2 regions of the [Enterobacter] lignolyticus SCF1 genome follow, and region 1 is predicted to be linked to the other one. Evidence: predicted binding sites of a transcription regulator. Region 1 holds the regulator's gene; the other holds the start of a gene.
The links. Region 1 encodes PurR, which represses purine synthesis genes. Its sites were predicted from a motif close to CANGCAAACGTTTGCNTG; they were not measured.

Region 1 (9,017 bases):
TTCCACGGCGCTATCATCGGCGCAGGCGCCTATACGCTGGAGAAAGCCGAAGACCTTATCGGCAAAGGGCTGATTGACGCCGTCGCCTTTGGCCGCGCCTGGATAGCTAACCCGGACCTGGTCGCCCGTCTGAAACACAACGCAGAGCTGAACCCTCAGCGCCCGGAAAGCTTCTACGGCGGCGGCGCGGAAGGCTATACCGATTACCCAACGCTCTAATCCCTTCATTGATAGCGGCGGGCTTCCGCCGCTATACTCATCATCTTTATCTGCCATGATTCCATGACATACAACACGTTAAGGGGAAGAGAATGCGTTTACTTCACACCATGCTGCGTGTGGGCGATCTGCAACGCTCCATCGATTTTTACACCAACGTTCTGGGCATGAGCCTGCTGCGCACCAGCGAAAACCCGGAGTACAAATACTCCCTCGCCTTTGTGGGCTACGGCCCGGAAAGCGAAGAAGCCGTTATTGAGCTCACCTATAACTGGGGCGTTGATCGCTACGAGCTGGGCAGCGCGTATGGCCATATCGCCCTGAGCGTCGAGAATGCCGCAGAGGCCTGCGAGCGTATTCGCCAGAACGGCGGCAACGTCACTCGTGAAGCGGGTCCGGTGAAAGGCGGCACAACCGTTATCGCCTTTGTAGAAGACCCGGACGGTTACAAAATCGAGCTGATCGAAGAGAAAGACGCTGGCAAAGGTCTTGGCAACTGATTTTCCCGGGTGCTCAGGCACCCGTTTTTATACCCCCTGCCTTCTTACTGCAACATCAGGCAAAATTTGCCATAATGCGCGCTACTTTTTTAAGTTCTAAGAGATTCAGATGTCCGACAACGCTCAACGTAATGCTCTGTGCGACCGCTTCCGTGGTTTTTATCCTGTAGTCATTGATGTCGAAACCGCCGGCTTTAACGCCAAAACGGATGCCCTGCTTGAGGTCGCCGCCATCACGTTAAAAATGGACGAGCAAGGCTGGCTGATGCCGGATACCACACTGCATTTTCACGTCGAGCCTTTCGAAGGCGCCAACCTGATGCCGGAGGCGCTGGCCTTCAACGGCATCGACCCGTCCAACCCGCTGCGCGGCGCGGTGAGCGAATACGACGCCCTGCACGCCATTTTTAAAGCGGTACGTAAAGGGATTAAGGATCAAAACTGCAATCGCGCGATCATGGTGGCGCACAACGCCACCTTCGACCACAGCTTTGTGATGGCCGCCGCCGAACGCGCGGGGCTGAAACGCAATCCGTTCCACCCGTTTGTCACCTTTGATACCGCCGCCCTGAGCGGACTGGCGCTGGGACAAACCGTGCTGTCGAAAGCCTGCATCGCGGCCGGGATGGCCTTTGACGGCGCCCAGGCCCATTCGGCGCTGTACGACACCGAACAGACGGCGCAGCTGTTCTGCGAAATTGTTAACCGCTGGAAACGCCTCGGCGGGTGGCCGTTACCGGCCATTGACGGCGAAGAAGAGTAAAAAAAAGCGACCGGGAGGTCGCTTTTTTTTGGAGGAGAGAGGCTTACTCAGCCGCCGGAGCGTCGTCTTTATGCTTCGCCGCGGTCTCTTTAATCAGCTGCTGCAGCTCGCCGCGCTGGTACATCTCAATCATGATGTCGCAGCCGCCAACCAGCTCGCCGTCAACCCACAGCTGCGGGAAAGTCGGCCAGTTTGCGTATTTTGGCAGTTCGGCGCGAATATCCGGGTTTTGCAGAATATCCACGTAGGCAAAACGTTCGCCGCAGGCAGACAGAGCCTGGACCGCCTGAGCAGAAAAACCGCAGCTCGGCAGTTTCGGGGAACCTTTCATGTACAGCAGGATGGGGTTTTCAGCGATCTGGCGCTGAATTTTCTCAAGGGTCGTACTCATTGTCTTGCTTCCTTAAACTTCTTTTACGGCAGTAGTCAGTGATTGTAACGCCTCTGGCGACTGACGGAAAATAACATTTTGTTCACTCAAATGCATTCTACCCTTCACCGTCATAAGTTGCCTTAAAAATGTGTCTTTATCGGCCGCCGCGGCGAAAACATGAGCATTTTTTAACCTGCCCGCGCTCATTCTGATGCATTTTTTTGCAGTCGCTAACGAAACACTATTTTAGATACAAAAAGACTATTAACATTCGAGGTTTTTATGCATTAGAATCGGTGGCGTTTTTGTCAATCATACCCAGGCATGATGTATTGCCTGAATTTTACAGAGGACTGCTCAGTGGCGCGGATAAATAAAATCTCGATCACGCTCTGTGCTTTACTGTTTACATCGTTGTCTTTTACGCCATTGTCGCATGCATCAGAGCAGGCGCGCTCGTCTGCATCGCAAAAATCGCACCAGGGCAAAAGCGCAGACCGAAAAAAGAAAACCAAAACCACCGCCAAAACCAGCACCAAAAAGAAAACCAGCACTCTGAAGCAAAAAGCCCCTGCCAAAAGCAGCAAGCTCAAAACCTCCTCCAGCAAGACCACCGCTTCTCGCCACGCCCACAGCAGCGCCCTGAAAACCGCCGCGGTAAAGACGGTCCAGAAATGTACCGTGCATAAAGGCCGCAAGAAGTGCGTGACCGAGGAAGTGAAGCCATTGACGCTGGCGGACGCCCATAAGGGCCGCGTGCAGAAAGCGCAGAAAACCGCGATGAACAAACTGATGAACCAGATAGGCAAACCGTATCGCTGGGGCGGCACATCGCCACGTACCGGTTTTGACTGCAGCGGTCTGGTCTATTACGCCTATAAGGATCTGGTGAAGTTCCATATCCCGCGTACGGCTAACGAGATGTACCACCTGCGCGACGCGCGCTCCATCGATCGCAGCGAGCTGGAAAGCGGCGATTTGGTCTTCTTCCGCACCCGCGGTCGCGGTACGGCTGACCACGTTGGCGTTTATGTCGGTAACGGCAAGTTTATCCAGTCGCCGCGCTCCGGCCAGGATATCCAGATAACGTCGCTCAGCGAAGATTACTGGATTCGCCACTACGTTGGCGCCCGCCGCGTGATGACGCCTAAAACGATCCGCTGATCCCTGCCCTGTCGAATTAACGACAGGGTAACTTCTTCTTTTGCCACTCCTGTTAATTTGTTACCCTAACACTACTTAATACAAGGTTTTTTCATACAACCTCATTAAGGTTATTAACAATAAAAAGGAGTGAAGCAATGTCATTTGAATTACCTGCATTACCGTATGCAAAAGACGCCCTGGCACCGCATATTTCTGCCGAGACGCTGGAGTATCACTACGGTAAGCACCATCAGACCTACGTCACTAACCTGAACAACCTGGTAAAAGGCACCGCGTTCGAAGGTAAAACCCTGGAAGAGATCGTGCGTACCTCCGAGGGTGGCGTATTCAACAACGCCGCGCAGGTGTGGAACCACACCTTCTACTGGCACTGCCTGGCGCCAAACGCCGGCGGCGAACCGACCGGCGCTGTTGCTGCCGCAATCGACGCCGCTTTCGGCAGCTTTGCTGAGTTCAAAGCGAAATTTACCGACGCCGCTATCAAAAACTTCGGCTCTGGCTGGACCTGGCTGGTAAAAGGCGCGGACGGCAAACTGGCTATCGTATCGACCTCTAACGCGGGCACTCCGCTGACGACCGATGCAAAACCGCTGCTGACCGTTGATGTGTGGGAACACGCTTACTACATTGACTACCGTAACGCCCGCCCGAACTACCTCGAGCACTTCTGGGCGCTGGTAAACTGGGAATTTGTCGCGAAAAACCTGGCGGCCTAATTTCTGTGCCCGGCAGCCAGGCTGCCGGGCAGATTTGCGAAGGTTACTGACTGACGCAGACCTCTTCCGGCTGGCGACGCCCGCCGAGCAGCACAACCACCAGCGCCAGAGCGGCAATTATCGCCCCCATCACCGGGACAAAGCTGTAGCCGAGCCCGCCTGAAATCACCGCACCACCGGCAGCCGCCCCCAGCGCATTGCCAAGGTTAAACGCGCCGATGTTCACCGATGAAGACAGCCCCGGGGCTTCGCTTGCAACGCGCATCACCCGCATCTGCAGCGGCGGTACAACCGCAAACGTCGCCGCGCCCCAGATAACCATGCTGACGGCTGCGCCGATTTCGCTACGCGCCAGCCACGGAATCGCCACCATGATAACCATCAACAGCAGCAGGAACCCTTTCAGCGTCGCGGTGACGGAGCGGTCGGCCAGTTTGCCGCCAAGATAGTTGCCAAGCGAGAAGCCCACGCCGATCAGCACCAGCATCGCGGTCACGAAGAGCGATGACGCCGAGGTTATGGTATGCAGCACCGGCGCAATATAGGTATACAGCGTAAACATCGCTCCGGCGCCCAGCACGGTGGTCAGCAGCGCGGAAAGCACCTGCGGGCGCACCAGAACCGAAAGCTCACGCTTCACGTCCGGGCGTTCGCCGCTTGCGCCTTTCGGCAGCGACAGCCACAGGCTCAGCATCGACACCAGCCCAAGACCGGCGGTGGCAAGGAACGACATACGCCAGCCGATGGCCTCGCCCAGCCAGGTTGCCGCCGGAACCCCGCCGATATTGGCGATGGTCAACCCCATAAACATAGTGGCGACGGCGCTGGCCTGTTTGTGCTTCGGCACCACGCTTGCCGCAACCACCGAGCCGAGCCCGAAGAAGGCGCCGTGGTTAAGGCTGGTGATAATGCGCGAAATCATCAGCGTCGTGTAATCCGGCGCCAGCGAAGAGAGCACGTTGCCAAGGGTAAAAATACCCATCAGAAAGATCAGCGCATTGCGGCGCGCGCGGTGGGAAAGCAGCAGCGTCATCAGCGGCGCGCCGACCATGACGCCGATTGCGTAGGCGCTGATGAGCATCCCGGCGGCAGGGATAGAAACATCCACGCCTTTCGCGATCACCGGCAGCAGCCCCATCGGCGAAAACTCAGTGGTGCCGATACCAAACGCGCCTATCGCGAGGGCCAGCAGGGGGAAATTGATTTTCATTGAATGACTCCACCAGGCCATCATGTATTGATGGCGCGACTTCAGAAGGCCAAAGCATGACATCAATCACAAAAAAACAGAAGTGAACGAAATGACAAAAGATTTTTGCAAAATTGTTAATAATGACGGGTCGAATTTTGTTGCGCAAACAGCGGGAGGAGTGGCCAGAATAATGAGGGAGATGGCTCTCCCTCACCGTTAATCAATGCAGGGCAGCCGTCAGACCGGTGGCAACAATAAGCCCCAGGACAATAATGGTCGTAACCAGCGAAAACTTCAGGTCGGTACTCATCAATTTTTCTCCTTATAATCCCCACACCAAAAGTGAGCTTGCTCATTTTTGCACAGTTATGCACAAAAATCTTCCTGGATTTAATCTGATAGCGATATTTCTCTTCCCCTTTGTCTCAGAATCAGACAAAATTCCACGCTAATTTAAAAGCGTACCGGCCATTGACCCCCTCCCGTCGTCCAGAGTCGTTTCCCCGGCGTACAGCAACCTGAAAATGTTGTGGGCAAGGTGTGTAAAGGCAAACGATTACGTGTCGATGATCAGGTGTCAGGAAAGGGTCTGGAGTGAGATCGAATGGCAACAATTAAAGATGTCGCGAAACGCGCAAACGTTTCCACTACAACTGTTTCACATGTAATTAACAAAACCCGTTTTGTGGCGGAAGAGACTCGCAACGCGGTCTGGGCGGCCATTAAAGAGCTGCACTACTCCCCCAGCGCCGTTGCTCGCAGTCTGAAGGTTAACCACACCAAATCTATCGGTCTGCTGGCCACCAGCAGCGAAGCGGCCTACTTCGCTGAAATTATTGAATCTGTTGAGAAAAGCTGCTTCCAGAAAGGCTATACCCTGATCCTCGGCAACGCCTGGAACAACCTGGAAAAACAGCGCGCCTATCTGTCGATGATGGCGCAAAAGCGCGTCGACGGCCTGCTGGTCATGTGCTCTGAATATCCACAGCCGGTGCTCGATATGCTCGAAGAGTATCGCCATATTCCAATGGTGGTGATGGACTGGGGCGAAGCGAAAGCAGACTTTACCGACTCGGTGGTTGATAACGCCTTCCAGGGCGGGTATCTGGCGGGCCGCTATCTGATTGAGCGCGGCCATCGCGAAATCGGCGCGATCCCGGGGCCGATGGAGCGCAACACCGGCGCCGGACGGCTTGCCGGCTTTATGAAATCCATGGAAGAAGCGCAGATCAAGGTGCCGGAGAACTGGATTGTGCAGGGCGATTTCGAGCCGGAATCCGGCTACCGCGCGATGCAGCAGATTCTCGGTCAGCCTCACCGCCCTACCGCCGTATTCTGCGGCGGCGATATTATGGCGATGGGCGCGCTTTGCGCAGCTGACGAGATGGGGCTGCGCGTACCGCAGGACATTTCCGTCATCGGCTACGACAACGTGCGCAACGCCCGCTACTTTACGCCGGCGTTGACCACTATCCACCAGCCGAAGGACTCGCTGGGCGAAGCGGCGTTTAATATGCTGCTCGACCGTATCGTCAACAAGCGTGAAGAGTCGCAGTCCATTGAGATGCACCCGCGCCTTATCGAGCGACGCTCGGTGGCGGACGGTCCGTTCCGCGACTATCGCCGTTAATCCCGCCGGGAGCCGGTTACTCCGGCTCCCGCAGCCACTCCCGATTCAGCGTTTCGCTGTCGCCCAGATAGTCCAGCAGCCAGGTCAGCGCCGGCGACATGTCGTTTTGTTGCCATGTCAGGCAGCATGCCGCATCCGGGAACGGGTTCTCCAGCGCCAGCGCGACCCACTCGCCGCTCGCCAGCCACGGACGCGCGAAATGCGACGGCACCATCCCAACACACAGCCCGGCAGAGATGCAGGTAGCGGACGACTCCCAGTCCGGCACCACCACCCGTTTCTGGTTATCAAGCAGCCAGGTAATGCGCTTGGGCAGCGAGCGCGAGGTATCTTCCCGCACCAGCGACGGCCAGTTGCGCAACACGTCGTCGCTGAGCGGCCCCGGCATGCCCGCCAGCGGATGATGGCTGGCAACCACGCAGTCCCAGCTCAGCATGCCCATATCGCGAAACGCATAGCGTCCGCCGACGGGGATGGCTTTTGTCGCGCCGATAGCCAGCTCCACGCGCCCATCCGACAGCGCGTCCCAGACGCCGTTAAAGACCTCCTGGGAAACGAGCAGCTCGACGTCGTTAAAATGGCGGTAGAAGTCGACAATCATCTGCCGGGTGCGCTCCGGGCGAACAATATTATCGACGGCGATAGCCAGCTGGCCGCGCCAGCCGTTGGCAATCTGCTGACACTGCTGGCGGGTGATCTGCATTTTTTTGATAACAGAGCGCCCTTCTTTTAAAAACCACGCCCCGGCGGGCGTCAGTTCGACGTCACGGTGACGACGTTCAAACAGCGGCACCGCCAGCCACTCCTCCAGCTGCCGCACCGTGTAGCTCACCGCCGAGGGTACCCGGTGCAGCTCCTGGGCGGCAGCGCTAAAGCTGCCGTTACGAGCAACCGCGTCAACCACTTCAAGCGAATATTCTGACCACATAATCTGCCTGCAAAATTTTTGAACCCATTCGACAAATATTAACGTTTCACAAGCCAGGATGCACTCCCTACACTCTGCGGCACTGAACTGAACACCTGCAACGAGAATGAGAAATGACGATGCAACCTGGTAAAGGATTTTTATGCTGGCTGGCAGGCTTAAGCGTGCTGGGTTTTTTAGCCACTGACATGTATCTCCCGGCGTTTGCCGCCATCCAGGCGGACCTGAACACGTCGGCCGCCGCCGTGAGCGCAAGCCTGAGCCTGTTCCTGGCGGGCTTTGCCTTTGCACAACTGCTCTGGGGGCCGCTGTCCGACCGCTATGGCCGTAAGCCGATTCTGCTGGCGGGCTTAGGGATTTTCGCCCTGGGGACGCTGGGTATGCTGTGGGTACACAACGCGACCGCCCTGCTGGCCCTGCGCTTTATTCAGGCCGTCGGCGTCTGCGCCGCAGCGGTCACCTGGCAGGCGATGGTGACGGACTACTATCCGGCGCACCGCACCAACCGCATTTTCGCCACCATTATGCCGCTGGTGGGGCTGTCACCGGCGCTGGCGCCGCTGCTCGGCAGCTGGCTGCTGCACCATTTTGACTGGCAGGCTATTTTCGCCACGCTGTTCGTCATCACCCTGGTGCTGATGATCCCCGCGCTGCGCCTGAAGCCGCCGGTAAAAAAACAGGAAAAAACGGAAAATCGCCTCACCTTTATGACGCTGCTGCGCTCCCGCGACTATCGCGGTAATGTGCTGATATACGCCGCCTGCTCCGCCAGCTTCTTCGCCTGGCTTACCGGCTCGCCGTTTATCCTCAACGCGATGGGCTATGGCCCAACGGTCATCGGCCTGAGCTATGTGCCGCAGACGATCGCTTTCCTTATCGGCGGTTACGGCTGCCGGGCCGCGCTGCAAAAATGGCAGGGACAGCAGCTGCTGCCGTGGCTGCTTGGCGCCTTCGCGGTCAGCGTCGCGGCGACCTTTGCCGTCGGTCTGACCAACGGACATTCGCTGACGGCGATCCTTATCCCGTTCTGCCTGATGGCGGTTGCCAACGGCGCTATCTACCCTATCGTCGTCGCTCAGGCCCTGCGCCCCTTCCCGCAGGCGACCGGCCGCGCCGCCGCGCTGCAGAACACGCTGCAGCTGGGGTTATGCTTCGTGGCAAGCCTGGTGGTATCAGCGCTGATCGCAACCCCGCTGCTTACCACCACCAGCGTCATGCTGGCGACCGTACTGCTGGCAGGCTGGGGCTACTGGATGCAGCATACCGCCAGGCAGGACGAGCCGCTGGCGGGCGCAGAATCCACTCGCGCATAATACCTGTCGCGACTATGCAATAAAAAAGTAATTAGCTTGCTAATATCTTTTTATTGAATCACGGATTTTTGCGTCCTATACTGAGTTACGTATCACATAAATACGATAATTTTTCGATATTAACGGGAGAAGGATGTCTCCCGTTTCACCACGGAAGGCCATTCGGCAAGGGTTATCTCCCTTCCTCTGTTCTACGCTGTTCTACGTCGGATAGTC
Region 2 (9,017 bases), 1.5 Mb from region 1:
TGCTGAGCGCCCGCTCGGCGGTCCGCAAAGCGGAGCTGGACCGCAAGAATACTCTTATTGTCGCCAGCAACCGCGGTCTGGTGACCGATCTGCGTACCGATATTGGTGAGTTCGTCGGCGCCGGCGCGCCGGTCATGACGCTGGTGGCGATAAACGATGTCTGGATCAGCGCCGATATGACGGAGAACAACCTCGGCCACGTGAAGCCGGGCGATGAGGTGGCGATTCTGCTCGACAGCATGCCGGGCCACGTCTTTAAAGGCGAGGTCCGCAGCATCGGCTACGGCGTCAACACCTCTTCCGCGCAACCGGCGGGCGCGCTGCCCACCATCGATAATAACCGCGACTGGCTGCGTCAGGCCCAGCGTTTCCCGGTCAAAGTCGCTTTCGCAAAAGATGATTTACCCCCGCCCGACAGCCTGCGGGTGGGCGGTCAGGTGGACGTTCTTGTCTACGCCAGCGGCAGCGGCGTGCTGAACTTCTTCGGCAGCCTGTATATCCGCCTGATGAGCCTCTTCTCATATTTCTATTGAGGTTCCCGATGCATAACGCCGATCGTGCGGTACTGAGAATAGGCAGCGGGATCGCCGTGGCGGCGCTGGTCTGCTACGGCGTTGGCCTGCCGATGCCGCACCTCGGCTGTATTATGGCCTGGATAGTGCTGTGCCAGGGCAAACCGTTGCCCATCCGTAAAGGCGTTATCGTCGGTCTGGTGCTGATGGCGACGATGATTGGCGGGGTGCTGATGGTGCCGCTATTGACCCATTATCCGCTGCCGGCGCTGCTGCTGACAGGGTTACTGCTGTACCGGCTGATGCTGATGGGGCTGTCGGGGAAAGGCGCGCAGTCCATGCTGCTGATTGTCGCTATCGCCATTATCCCCATCGCCGGTCTGATTGAGCAGCCGCTGGCTATCGGTATCGCCCAGATGATGGGCGTTGGCATTATCACCGGCACGCTGGTCAACCGCCTGACGCTGGCGCTGTTTCCTCCGCAGCCCGCCGCGGCGGCGGCAGGTAAAGCCGCGCCGCCGCTGCCGGAGTCGCCGCACTATCTGGCGCTACGCGCGGTGCTTATCGTGCTGCCGGTATGGCTGCTGGCGCTAAGCAACCCGGCATTTTATATCCCGGCTATTATGAAAACCGTGATGCTGGCGCAGCAGGCTAACACGCTGTCGGTGAAAACCGCCGGCCGGGAGCTGGTGCTGTCTACGCTGATGGGCGCCCTGCTGGCGGCAGGACTGTGGTTCGGGCTCAGTATCTGGCCATCGTTGTTGATGCTGGCGCTGTGGCTGGGGCTGCTCAGCCTGTGGGTCGCACGCCGGATGATACGGCTGGCCGCCACCCGGTTCCCCCCCTCATTCTGGAGCAATGCCTGGATAACCTGCCTCATCCTGTTTGGCCCGGCCATTCAGGATAGCGCGTCAGGAAAGGATGTATGGATGGCATCAGCGATGCGCTGCTCTTTATATATCGTGGTCGCGCTTTACGGCTGGGCCTGCGTCGCGCTGCTTGAGCGCTGGCGCGCCAGCGGCCGACCCGCTGTCGATATCATCTCTGGAGATTAATACTATGTTATTGCCCTTACTGATGGGGATGCCGGTTATTCTGTGCAATATGCTGCTACAGTCGCTGGCTTCCGTCTGGAGCATACGTTTTTACATCAAACACTTTCACCACAAAGAAGGCGCGATAGCGGGCGTTCTGGCGTTGTTTGGCATTATCACCATTGTACTTTTTGGCAATCTGCTGCAAATCCTGCTGTGGGGAGTGCTTTTCTTGTGGCTGGGAGAATTCAACACGCTGAAAGAGGCGGTGTATCACTCTGGCGTTAACTTTGCCACTCTGGGTTATGGCGACATTGTGATGAGCGCGAAATGGAAACTGCTGGGCCCGCTGGAGGCCGTCAATGGCGCGCTGATGATCGGACTTTCCGGCGCCAGCATGCTGGCGGTTCTGCAGCACCATATTCGCAAGCAGCTCACGCCCTGAGCACCTGTCCAGCTTGCCGGGCGCATAAGGCCCGGCGGTAAATACAACACCTGGATAAATTCATCTACATAAAGAACTTCACCGCCTGCTGCAGCGTAGTCCCCATCCCCCACAGCAGCGGCACACCGACAGCAATCCAGCTCAGCGTCAGTAGCGGTGTTGCAGGCTTAGGATGCCAGGTAAGCAGAGCATCTTTATTGATGGTATACAGCCCTTTAGCCTGCTGCTGTTGCTCGGCGGTCATCGCGTATTTTGGCGGAATTGGCCGTACCAGTTGATTGCAGATAAAACCGATAATTAACAGTCCGGTCAGCACCAGCAGCGTAATATCGTAGATCCGCGCCGGGTCCACGCCCTGCGCCAGCTGATACTCACGCAAGTAGTTGACCAGTACCGGGCCGCTAATTCCGGCCGCCGACCATGCGGTCAGCAAGCGACCGTGGATCGCGCCAACCATTTGCGAACCGAATACATCAGCAAGATAAGCCGGGATAGTAGCGAAACCGCCGCCGTACATGGAGATGATCACGCACAGCGCGCAGACAAAGAGTGCTACGTAGCCGCCATGGTTAATCAGCGGCAGCGTGCCATAAAGTAAGGCGCCGAGGAAAAAGATCAGCGCAAAAGTCACTTTCCTGCCGCACATATCCGAAACCGAGGCCCAGAAAAAACGCCCCAGAATATTAAACAGGCTGAGCAAGCCGGTAAAACCGGCGGCCACGGTGGCGATACGCTTAAGCTGTTCACCATTTAGCGCCTGCCAGCTCAGATCCAGCGATAACAGCTTGCCGGCAAAAATCTCCTGCAACATCGGCGAGGCCATACCGAGAATACCAATCCCGGCGGTGACATTCAGCCATAGTACCAGCCACAGTAGCCAGAACTGAGGGGTCCGCCAGGCCACGCTAACGTGAACCTGAATGCCTGGGTTGCTGTTGATGACCTTTTGCGCCTTCTCGCCGCTCGGGTGCCAGCCCATCGGCGGCAGACGGTATCCGAAGGTACCGCAAAGCATAAACAACGCGTAAATTGCCGATAGTGCCAGAATGCTTTGCCAGACGCCGTTCCCCTGACCATCGGCAAAAAAGTTCATTAACCAGTTCGCGAGCGGCGCGCCCACCAGCGCCCCGCCACCGAAACCCATAATCGCCATCCCCGCGGCCATCCCGCGCTTATCGGGAAACCAGCGCAGCAGTGTTGAAACCGGTGAGATATAGCCGAGCCCAAGACCAATACCGCCAATCACGCCAGCCCCCAACCACAGCAGCCACAGCTGATGGAAATAGATAGCGATGGCCGACAGCAGCAGGCCGCCGCACCAGCACAGAGTGGCGACAAAACTTACCAGCCGCGGGCCAACTTTCTCCAGCCAGCTCCCCCACAGCGCCGCGGAACAGCCGAGAAAAACGAAAAACAGCGTGTAGGTCCAGCCGAGCATGGAGATTTTCCAGTCGCACTGACGGGTAAAGAGCTGCTGCCAGAACGAGATCTCAGGCGGACACTGCAGCGGCGCGCTGCCGCCAATCAGATGCGACATCGGCAGCCAGTAAACGGAAAAGCCATAGGCCATGCCGATACACAAATGCACCGCCAGCGCGGCAGGAGGGACCAACCAGCGGTTAAATCCAGGTTTGGCAATAATGCGGGACTTAGCAAAAAAACGACTCAACGATGAAACGGGCGGAGTCGCGATATTTTCATTAATCTGCACCATATTCCTGTCCTTATCATATTTGTTTGCCGGCTAGCGCAGCAGCCGGTGGCAGACGGTAAAGGCAAGAACGATGCCACCTGATGAAAAAACGAACAAAAATGGTGACTGAAGCGAGCAAGCTGACTACAGCAAAACCGCTGAGTACAAATCCAGACATCAACAAGAGAAAACCATCGCCGACAATGTTCTCTTTTCCCGGACAAACTTAGCGTTATGTGGGCCAGGTTAACGATGGCAAACGATTTTGATAAACCGAACTCTCAGACTGATACAGCGTATCAGATGGATGAAATCGGGAATATGGTTGCCAGTCGCCATGAATACACAGCCTGAAAATAGCCGCAAAAACCCGTGATTAATTTCACAGATACATTATCCGACAAGGATATGACTCATTTCTGGCACAGCTTACGCATAACACCGTCACCGCATAAGAAACTCCGTGCGCATATCACGCTAATGAACGTCATCAGCAGAGGGAGGCGACGGCCTTCGAATCGTAACTTCTGCCCTTTCATTTCCGACATGAACAGAAGTCGTAAAGGAGACAACTACTTCATGAAAGATTTTGCCATTCCGGACTCACACAATACGGCGTCTACCGCGCCGGTCGATGAGATCCTGCCAATTACGCAAATGATACTCTATGGATTGCAGCACGTACTGGTGATGTACGCCGGGGCAGTGGCGGTTCCGCTGGTGGTAGGCAATGCGGTAGGGCTACCTGCAGAACACATTATTTTATTAATCAGCGCTGATTTGTTTGTTTGCGGCGCCGCAACGCTCGTGCAATCGATGGGCATCAGGCAGTGGCTGGGCTGTCGGCTGCCGCTGATTCAGGGCTGTACTTTCGCCGCGCTAATCCCGATGGTGCTTATTGGCAAAGAGTACGGTATCGGCGCGATCTCCGGGGCGGTTATCGTCGCGGGCATTTTTATCCTCTGCTGCGCGCCGTGGATTAGCCGCCTGATTCGCTTCTTTCCGAAGGTGGTGATGGGCGGCATCGTCACGCTGATAGGGCTCTCTATCATGCCGGTGGCAGGCGGCTGGATTGGCGGTGGCAGCAGTGAGATGGCTGGGTTCGGCGATCTCTTCTCGCTACTGATGGCGGCTATCACCCTGGTCATCATTCTTAACCTTTATACTTTCGCAACCGGGGTTATCAAAAACACCGCAGTGCTGATCGGGCTGGTGATTGGTACCATTTTATGGAGCTTCTTTAAGCCGCTGGATTTTAACCTCGTCAACGTCACCCCGTGGCTGCACCTGCCGCAGGTGATGCAGTTCGCCCGACCGGAATTTCATATTGTTCCCGTCGCCCTGTTGTCGATGGTGATGGTGGTGGTTATGGTCGAGACCATGTCGTCAATCATGGGTACCGGCGATATCGTCGGTAAAAAGGTTGACGCCAGCATGCTGCGTAACGGCCTGAATACCTGCGGCCTGGCTACCATGGTTTGTGGCCTCTTTAACCTGTTCCCCTATGCCGCCTTTGCGCAGAACATTGGCCTTATTGGTCTGACCGGGGTACGCAGCCGCTTTGTGGTGTCGGTTTCCGGCGTCATCCTGATGCTGATGGGCGTCTTCGCTAAAATGGCGGCGCTGGTGGTGCTGATCCCGAAACCGATCCTCGGCGGCGCGGGTGTCGTAATGTTTGGTATGGTCGCCGTCTCCGGTATCCGTACGCTCGGTCAGGTCAACTATCGCAACAATAACAATGGAATGGTCGTCGGACTGACCCTTGGTCTCGGCATGATGCCGGTCCTGGTGCCCAACCTGTTTACCCAGTTTCCACCGATGATGCAGCTGTTCCTGCACAGCGGTATCACCATCGGAACCCTGACGGCGATCGTCGCCAATCTGACGCTTAACGGCAGCGTGCCGTTTCGTATTTCTCACGATGTTCCAGAACCAGACCCGGTGCCGCCGAGCGCTGCCGCTCGCAACATGGCGGTACGGACGGTGCGCATGTGGCTGCTGTTGCGCAAGGTGCAAAAAGGTCAAACCACCGCGGGTAGCCAGGAGTAATTTATGTCCATGGCGCCACGCCAGCTTTTTGCCTTGTGAATGAAACTCACTATGTGCTGAAAATTGATAAGGTACCTGTGCCGCAATCCGGGGTTGGGGATTACCCCGATTAATGTGTCACGAAGACAGGCAGGAGACGTTCCGGGGTAATAAACGCCTTACCCCGGAATCAGACATTACGATTTAATCGCGTGTTGAATGGAGTCGATAATCGGTTGGTAGCCTGTGCAACGGCACATATTGCCCTCTAACACATCCTTTATCTGCGCTTCGGTTGGGTTTGGATCTTTGGTTAGTAGCTCAGTGGCGCTAACGAGTACTCCCGGGGTACAAAACCCGCACTGCACGCCGCCCTTCTCGATAAATGCGTCCTGTAATTTTTGGGTAATCGGATTATCATTTAACCCTTCGAGAGTCACAATCTCCGCATCATCACACTGCGCGGCCAGCACCAGACAGGAACACACCGCGTTACCGTCCATCAGCACCGTACAGGCGCCGCATTCACCTATCGAACATCCCTCTTTGGTGGCGGTAAGTCGCAACGTATCGCGCACCAGATCCAACAACCGCATATTGCCTTCGACCTTCGCTTCCACCAGCTTGCCGTTCACCTTCACTTTAATTATGCTCATTGCTCTATCCTGATAGGGCGCTGCGCGCCCAACGTAATCATTAAATCCCTGATACCTGCTGCGCCTCAGCCATCATATCGCGGAACATATTGACGAATACCGGCTGCTTATAGGCCGCCGACCAGCGCTTGCCGATCGCGGCATAGATAAGCTTATCCAGCACTTCACAGGCACTGTTGATACTGTCGCTGTTCAGCGGTTTCCCCAGCAGGCACCGCTCAATATCCAGCAACCGCTGTGGCTTGCTGAACAGCGCGCCATCCACCAGCCGGCAGTAGCTCACCGTCCCGTCGTCGGCAAAATCCAGCAGCGCGCTCAGGCTTTGGCGCGTAATATTCAGCGCGTTACGCCGTCCTAACTGGTGATAGAAACCTTTCGCCTGCGGTCGCGCCGGCGGCGGCAGTATCACTTTGGTCAGCAGCTCATCAGGCTGACGCTGGGTTTTATAGCCAGAGAGTAAGAACTCGGCCAGACCAAGGGTACGCATGCCGTTAAGCGAGCACAGTTCGATACGGGCATCATAGAGAATGGCTGGCGGGATTGAGTCGCCGCAGGGAGCGGCGTTGACGATATTACCGCCGATGGTGGCGCGATTACGGATCTGATGCGAACCGACGGTATGGCAGGCCTGCACAAGCAGCGGGTAGCGTTCACGCAGCAGAGGATGATCGGTGATGCGGTTAAAGGTCATCGCCCCGCCGATGGTCACTTCATGCGTCGCGGGATCTTCGCTCACCTGCGTCAGTTCAGGCAGATGAGAAATATCTATCAGCCGCATTGCCCGGGTCTGCAAACGTCCCTGTACAATAACGTCAGTACCGCCGGCGATAGCCGTGACGCCATCATTCGCCAGCAGGGTTAGCGCCTCCTGCAGGCTTTGCGGCCGGGTCACTTCCACGTCCGTGAGGCGTAACACGTGTTTCCTGTTTTCCGCCTCCAGCATCATTTCACTTTGGCGAACCGGTTTCTTCAGGTTGTAGCCGAGGATCACCTGTTCGAGGGTCAGAGGTAATTTATTAAACCGCGCTTCCAGCGCAAAGCTCACCGCGTTATTGATCGCCGCCGCCGCCAGCTCGGTTGCTGGCTCACCAATCCCCTTCGCGCCCAGCGGCCCGGCGATATCCGGGTTTTCCACGCCGATAACCGTCATGCGTGGGATATCTTTCATCGTTGGCAGCAGGTAGCTATCGAAGTTTTCCGACTTCACCTGGCCATTTTCAATGTTGAAGTCCTCCAGCAACGCGTAGCCGAAACCCTGAGCGACCCCGCCGTAGACCTGTCCTTCGAAGCCCACCGGATTGAGTACACGTCCAACATCATGCGCGGCGGTTACATGCAGCAGATCGGTTTTGCCGGTACTGGTGTTGACGCGGACCTCAGCCACCTGGCAGCCGTACACCCAGGTGAAATACGGGCTGCCGCAACCTTTCTCTTCATCCCAGTGGATCGGTGGCGGCACAAACCAGCCGTATTCGGTCAAGCTGACACTGGCCCATTTGGTTTTGTTGACCGCAGTTTTGAAGTCAATGCGCCGTTCGCTATCCTGGATATTGATAATAAAGCCATTCTGCCAACGCGTTTCGCTCAGCTCGCGGGTTCCGATGCTGTCGCCGACCACGCTGAGAATACGGCGTTTTATCTTATCGGCGGCATCAAGGATCGCCCCTCCGCCGACCATCGTTCCACGGGTGGCCGCTGTCGAGCCGCCGTCACCGATAACCGATGTTGGCGGCTCCATAAAATGGAGATCCGCCAGTTCAATGCCGAAGGTTTCCGCAGCGATCAGCGACATCGCGGTCTGTAACCCCTGACCATTTTCCGATACCGACGTCGCCAGGTTGACGCTACCGTCTTCGTTCACCTGAATCAGCGCCGTGGAGGTATCAACGCCCTCCGCGCCGATGGAACAGCCGCGATAGCTCAACGCGATGCCGATACCGTAACGATAAACGCCGCCTTTTAGATTTAACTCGCGATAGTGTTGGCGCCTGGCGGCAAACTCTGACGCATTCACCGCCTTGTTCAGGACCTCAACTGCCGAGACGGTATGTTTATCAAACAGCTGTCCGGTCACCGAGGTATCGCCCTGACGTAAGGCGTTAACCTCGCGTACCGCTACCGGCGAAAGATTGAGGGTTTCGGCGATCTCATCCATAAAGGATTCGTTAGCATAGACCACCTGCGGCGAGCCGAAGCCGCGCATCGCCGAGGTATAGCTGTTGTTGGTATAAACCGCTTTCACATCGATATGGACGTTAGGAATGTTGTACGGCCCCGCCGCCTGTACCGAAGAGCGCCAGGTGACGAACGGTGATGAAGCCGCATAACCACCGCTGTCGGCCAGAATATCGATTTTGATCGCCAGGATGCGCCCGGCGTCGTCCATCCCCGCCCGGTACTTCATCTTATACGGATGGCGCTTGCAGCTTTCGATAATTGACTGCTCGCGGGTGTAGGTGAATTTCACCGGACAGCCTGTCAGGCGGGTCATCAGCGCCGAACGGCAGGCCAGGTGATCGATAATGTCATCTTTTCCGCCGAACGAGCCGCCCATCACCGCGCGTTTGACGTTGATCTGGCTCTGCGGGCAGCCTATGAATTTAGCCACGAAGCTACGCACACGGTGCGGGTTTTGAATTGAGCCTGAGA

Region 2: ENTCL_RS17540 (nucleobase:cation symporter-2 family protein) is a predicted target of PurR. The motif match lies at 3,999-4,016, and genes of this name have one in related genera.

The regions. Positions count from the first base shown of each region.
Region 1 is NC_014618.1:2,298,480-2,307,496, reverse strand. Features, by position in the region: gene nemA (alkene reductase) at 1-219, shown strand, start outside; gene gloA (lactoylglutathione lyase) at 312-719, shown strand; gene rnt (ribonuclease T) at 829-1,482, shown strand; gene ENTCL_RS10865 (Grx4 family monothiol glutaredoxin) at 1,526-1,873, opposite strand; gene ENTCL_RS10860 (C40 family peptidase) at 2,216-3,019, shown strand; gene sodB (superoxide dismutase [Fe]) at 3,157-3,738, shown strand; gene ENTCL_RS10850 (MFS transporter) at 3,782-4,948, opposite strand; gene cydH (cytochrome bd-I accessory subunit CydH) at 5,151-5,240, opposite strand; gene purR (HTH-type transcriptional repressor PurR) at 5,535-6,560, shown strand; gene punR (DNA-binding transcriptional activator PunR) at 6,577-7,488, opposite strand; gene punC (purine nucleoside transporter PunC) at 7,608-8,801, shown strand.
Region 2 is NC_014618.1:3,756,581-3,765,597, forward strand. Features, by position in the region: gene ENTCL_RS17520 (HlyD family secretion protein) at 1-533, shown strand, start outside; gene ENTCL_RS17525 (DUF2955 domain-containing protein) at 542-1,567, shown strand; gene ENTCL_RS17530 (ion channel) at 1,572-1,991, shown strand; gene ENTCL_RS17535 (OFA family MFS transporter) at 2,056-3,705, opposite strand; gene ENTCL_RS17540 (nucleobase:cation symporter-2 family protein) at 4,264-5,733, shown strand; gene ENTCL_RS17545 ((2Fe-2S)-binding protein) at 5,910-6,368, opposite strand; gene ENTCL_RS17550 (molybdopterin cofactor-binding domain-containing protein) at 6,409-9,017, opposite strand, start outside.